DNA from 2 places in the Ferruginibacter albus genome. Region 1 is predicted to be linked to the other one. Evidence: riboswitches for the same ligand, from Rfam matches in the RefSeq annotation. Region 1 holds a riboswitch; the other holds the start of a gene.
The links. Region 1 has a riboswitch for cobalamin ahead of K9M53_RS13135 (TonB-dependent receptor plug domain-containing protein). Riboswitches for the same ligand answer to the same signal wherever they lie in the genome.
Positions count from the first base shown of each region.

Region 2: it holds a riboswitch for cobalamin, as region 1 does, so the genes downstream of both, metE (5-methyltetrahydropteroyltriglutamate--homocysteine S-methyltransferase) here and K9M53_RS13135 (TonB-dependent receptor plug domain-containing protein) in region 1, are expected to answer to the same signal.

Region 1 is NZ_CP083388.1:3,063,543-3,066,622, reverse strand. It holds gene K9M53_RS13135 (TonB-dependent receptor plug domain-containing protein) at 1-1,489, opposite strand, end outside; cobalamin riboswitch at 1,603-1,814, opposite strand; gene K9M53_RS13130 (hypothetical protein) at 1,954-2,985, shown strand; gene K9M53_RS13125 (cytidylyltransferase domain-containing protein) at 3,052-3,080, shown strand, end outside.
Region 2 is NZ_CP083388.1:83,630-86,709, forward strand. It holds gene metE (5-methyltetrahydropteroyltriglutamate--homocysteine S-methyltransferase) at 1-1,183, opposite strand, end outside; cobalamin riboswitch at 1,330-1,516, opposite strand; gene K9M53_RS00380 (hypothetical protein) at 1,568-2,332, opposite strand; gene purN (phosphoribosylglycinamide formyltransferase) at 2,391-2,984, opposite strand.

The DNA.
Region 1 (3,080 bases):
CATAATTAAAATATTGTGAAGTAACATTATTGAAATCAATACCATTATCAATATCCCTATAGAAAAATCCAATGCGGTGATTGAACTTTTTATATTGCTGTTCAAAGCCCAATTCATAGTTAACCGATTTTTCTGGCTGTAACAAAGGATTGCCATAATAAGCTACAAACAGTTGATACAAGCTTGGTGCTTTAAATCCGCTGGCAATACTTCCAAAAATCCTGTTATGCTGATCAATTGCATAAGATGGATTGAAAGTATATGTGTAGTTGGTTCCATAACGTGAATGCACATTTAACCTTCCGCCCAGCTCAACATTCAATTTATTAGAATTATACAACAATGAAGCGTACATAGAGCCCTGACTCATGGAAGTATCGCTGAATGAACTGGAATAAGGTCCGTAGGAGCTTACAGAATAGTAATCGTTATTCATAGAACCATAACGATAATCTGCTCCTTGTAACAATGTAAATCCTCCGCCTAATTTTATGCTTGCATACAATTCAACAAAATTTGTTTTTGCGAAATATTTATTATCGATAAAATAACCAAATACATTTTTATCCAAACTATCCCTGTTAAACTTACGGTTGGTTTGCGTGAATTGATAATTACCTGTAAGCGTTACCACATCATTTTTAAATTGGAAACCACCCCCTGTTGATAACAGGTCATTTTTTACATAATAAAATTTGTCATCCACAAAACCGCTTGCATCCAAATCGGTTTTATATTGGCTGTATAAAACATACGATTTAAGCAATAGATTTTTTGTAGCCTGGAATTGAACAGCGCCATTCATGGCATCTCCATTGTATCCGTCTTTATCAAACGTTTTAACAGCCGCAGTATCTAAGGCAGCCGAAAATCCATCTGTTTTTAATTTAGCATAACGTGCAGTATAACTGAGTTTGCCCGCTTTACCATACAGTTGCAAATTGCCTTTCCATGTATTGTAAGAACCACCTGCTGCCGTTGCATTTACGTTAAATGGCTTATCTACATTTTTCTTTATGGTGATAATGTTGATCACACCGGCAATGGCATCGCTACCGTATAAAGTTGATTGAGCGCCTTTACAAATTTCAATGCGTTCTACATCGTTGATAGAAAATAAATTTAGATCAAAATCATTATTGATCTGCGATGGATCATTCACCGGGATGCCATCCATCAATATCAATACACGTCCGGTAGAAGCGCCACGCATATAAACATTTTGTACAGTTCCGGGAGAGCTGTAAGCGCCGTTAATTACTACTCCGGCTTGTTCATTCAATACTTCCGCAACAGATTTTCCTGTGCTTTTGTCAATCTGATCTTTAGTAATAACAGTTACCACTTTACCGGTGGTATTCTGCTTTTGCTCTACCTTATTAGCGGTAAAGATCACTTCATCCAGGTTTTTAAGGGGCAAAGTGTCTGTTTGTGCAAATGATTGAACTGTTGCAAACATTGCAACTAGTGTTAAAATTTTTCTGCTCATTCTTTTTGAGTTTAAAAGTTAAAGAATGAACCTTCAAAAATGAAAGATGTGAAATGAAAGAAAGCCTCTGCAGCAGACTTGTTTCATCCCGGCTTTTCACCCGAAAGCTCGTTGAATAAAATTTGCGCCTGGCAGGTCTTCTGGCTTTGCCGCCTTTTGAATTTCCTTCCCATCTTGCTTAAATACAGACAGTGGAATGCAGTTATTCAAAAGTTGTTATAAAACTGCGGCATTACAGCTACGGGGATAGCTCCGGACTTACACCGGAATTCCCTTTTAATCCATCGCTTTGCAGCGATTAAGAACCAAATGCGGTGCGAATGTATAGAAATTATATTTAAACCCAACTGTTTCGTACGAAATTCATCGCAAAACGCTGATAGGCAGGCATTTTACGAATTATCGACATTTTAAAACATTCCTTCGCTTTAATCGTTTTAGGTTCTACCTTTGCAAAGTTTTTTATGTCGAAAAAAAAGATCCTTTTTATCATTGGTTCGCCCAACCAGACCTCCCAGATGCACAAAATCGCATCTGAACTTTCGGAATATGATTGCTATTACAGTCAGATATACAGCAAACATCCTATTGTAAATTTTGCAGTAAAAAAAGGATTTTTAGATACAACCATCTTAGCGGGGGAATTTAGAAGAAAAGCGGATGCTTATCTTACAGAACATCATTTACCCAACGATTATGCCGCATCTGTTTTTAATAACCAATACGACCTGGTAGTGCTTTGTTCAGATCTTATCGTAACCAAAGAATTGAGAAAATTAAAAACGATCTGGGTACAGGAAGGAATGACTGACCCTATTACAACCTGGGGCAAAATAACCCATGCGCTTAATTTGCCCGGATATTTTGCAGCAAGTACTGCATTTAACGGTAGTGCTAATATCTGTGATATTTATTGCGCAGCATCGGAAGGATATAAAAAGCAATTTACAGAGTTAGGCACCAATGCCGGTAAAATACTTATTACAGGAATGCCTAATTACGATAACTGCCAGGCATTGTTGCAAAATGATTTTCCGCATCATGGATATGTGATGGTGGCAACTTCAGATATCAGAGAAACATTTAAGAAAGAAGATCGCCCTAAGTTTATTCGTGATTGTGTGCAGGTTGCCAATGGACGACAGTTATTATTCAAACTTCATCCAAACGAAAATAAGGAAAGAGCGATTGCTGAAATTAAAGAGAATGCCCCGGCAAATACGTTGATATTTACGGATGGCAATACAGATCATATGATCGCTAATTGTGATGAATTAATTACGCAATATTCAACTGTTGTATATATTGGTATTGCCTTGGGTAAAAAAGTACATTCTTATTTTGATGTGGAGAAATTGAAACAGTTAGCGCCCGTTCAAAATGCAGGAAAATCTGCTGCCAACATAGCAGATATTTGCAGGAGTTATATTGAATTTGAAGGCAGCAAAAAGGAGTTTTTAGATAAGTATAGGTCGTCGAAGATGCAGTACGCATAAATGTCTCACAGAGACGCAGTGATCACAAGGAAACCTTAGTGTACTTTGTGAGAAAAAAATATAAAAGTGAAAGCAACAAACATAGTAACCATCAT
Region 2 (3,080 bases), 780 kb from region 1:
TTATTGCCAGCTTATTTTCTTCCAATGCTTTTAATGCTTGCTCAGAAGGTTCGTCGGTTGCGAGCTTTGCTAATGTTACTACTTCATCTAATTTTTGTTTAGCAAATGCCATCCAGTTTTTTACTGTTAAAGGAAGGCATAGTTCGTTTGTTTCTAAATCTAAATCACATGGTGTATGCAATAAAGAACATGACGGAGCGATCCACAAGCGTTCTTTACCAATTGCTGCAATTGCTTTTTTTATGATTGTCAATGATTGTTCAAAATCGTTCTTCCAGATATTTCTACCATCAACTATACCCAATGAAAGTTGTTTATTCGATTGAATGAATTCGTTTGTTAGAATATCATCTAACTGCGATGGACAACGCACTAAATCCAAATGCAATGTTTTAACAGGAAGACTTACTGCTGTTTGTAAATTTTTTCCGTAACATTCAAAATAGCCGGCTACAATAAAATGTATATGCGAAAACTCTTTCTGCAATTCCTTATAAACATTTGTAAATACCTGCTGTTCTTTCTCTGTAAGATTTAATGACAAGCAAGGTTCATCTAACTGTAAATAAAATACATTGCCATCATCCAATTTCTTAATTACTTCTTTGTAAACAGGCAATAATTTATTGATCAAATCAAGCCGATGAAAGCCCTTTTCTTTCTCTTTACCTAATAACAAAAATGAAACCGGGCCTAATAAAACAGGCTTTGCAGTATATCCTTCTCTCTTTGCTTCGTTAAATTGATTAATAACTTTTTCTGAAAAAAAAGTAAAGCTTTGATTGATGGAAAACTCCGGGACGATGTAATGATAATTGGTATCAAACCATTTGGTCATCTCCATTGCCGTAATATCATACTCGTCTTTTTGATAACCTCTTGCCATAGCAAAAAGCAGATCGACCTCGGACAATTGTTTTTGAATTAACAGGTCATGATAGCGCTTGGGAATAGCGCCTACCATCAGGCAGGTGTCTAATACATGATCATAAAAAGAAAAGTCATTACAGGGAATTACATCAATGCCGGCATTCTTTTGTGCTTCCCAGTTTTGTACACGAATGCTTCGTGCAGTTTGCTGCAATTCGTTTGCAGAAATTTTGCCTGCCCAATACTGCTCGCAGGCTTTTTTCAGTTCGCGGTGGTTACCAATGCGGGGATAACCAAGATTGTGTGTTTGCATTTTTTTTGTTTAAATCGTGAAACAATTAATGATGCTATTTGCAAACAGCACAGCGGTACAATAAAAGAATAGAAAAGGTGAATAGACAGACGTTTCCCTTACAGGAAAGAATTTCAATACGCAACCAAACTTTATATCGTGAAAGCTGTGTCATTAAGATATAGGCAAGTCTCCTGGCTTGTAACATTTTGTCTCCTTCTCATCTCGCCTTAGGCAAGACAATGGATTTGATTGACAAAACTTTTTTGTTACTTACAGTTGCACGACAGCCCGTGATTTTCACACGGTTCCTTATTAATTCCGGTTAGGGAAACCAATATCTGATTGTAGTATGCAAAGAACGTGGGGCAAATATACAGGATAAAGATTGTTTGAGAGATGAACTTATTGTTCTTCCTTTTTTTTCTGCATCAGCATTTCGCTTTTAAATTGATACGATGCATCGAGAATGTATTGATAGAACTGAACCGTAGAACTGGTGCTGGTAAATAAATAATCAGGACGATAGATCTTCATAAAGGTGTCCAGCTCTGCACTGTCCAAGCGTGTAATCCTTTTTACCAATCGTTTATTAAAACGATAATCAATGTATTTATCCTGCTCCTCTTCTTCCAGTCTTTTTTGTAAAGATTGCAGCTGGCGGTTTCTTCTAAAGCGAAACACATTGATCAACTCATCCAGGTCTAATCCGGCACCACCGGAATAGCTGTCTGTGGTAGTGCTGATGCCAGGTTTTTGATAACCAAATACATCTCTGTTATCAATGCGGTTTTCCAATGAATCCTGTCGGTATGTATTACTATAAACTCTTACTTCTTTTAATATTTTATATTTTTCGTTTACCCGTACCAGTAAGGAAATATCAAATTGTGCCAGGTTTTGTATTTGCTTAACAGAAAATTTTAAAGTAGACTTGTTATTATAAATAAAAGTAAGAGAATCCTCCTCTCTCACCATAATATCATAATGCCCTAATGAATCGGTTTTTGTTGTACTGCCAAAGCTGCTTTTGACAATTACGTTTTTTACGGGAACAACTTTGGAAGAGTCATACACGTTACCACTTACGATGAATTGCGCCATGCTGCTATTGGTGAGCATGAGTAAAAGAAAAAAACCTAAAAACGAAAATCCTTTGTGGTATCTCATTCGTGTAATTCGCTAAAATTCGTGTAATAAAAACTCATTTAAGCAAAGGGTTAATTTTTTAACTGCGATTTTGCAATTCTATCAATTCTCCCAAAACTCTTGGAAAATGTAAATGCTCCAATACATGAATTTTTTTTGCCAGCAAATCAGGAGTATCGGCTTCGTCTATATCACAGGTTGCCTGGTATATAATATTACCGTGGTCATACAATTCATCTACATAATGTATGGTAATGCCGCTTTGTTTTTCTTTAGCAGCAATTACAGCTTCGTGCACAAAATGCCCATACATTCCTTTGCCGCCGTAATTAGGTAATAATGCAGGATGAATATTGATGATCTTATTTGGATAGGCTTGTATCAATGCCAGGGGAATTTTCCATAAAAAACCTGCCAGTACTATAAAGTCGATGTGATGTTCTTTTAATTCCGGTAAATAAGCATCGCCTTTAAAAAAACGTTCTTTATTTATTAATAGTGATGGGATCTTTTCGGTTTTGGCGATATTCAAAACGCCGGCACCTTCTTTATTGCAAACGATCAAAGCAATTTTAATGTGAGATGAGCTTCTGAACCTATCGATTATTTTTTGCGCATTGCTTCCTGCCCCGCTGGCAAAAATGGCAATATGCATAACACTGGATGATGACATGGCACAAAGGTGAATTAAATAATGGTGAAACAGAAATTTGATGAATAGAACGTCGATGTGTTATAATACTGCTGATTTCCGAAGATTTTTATTTTG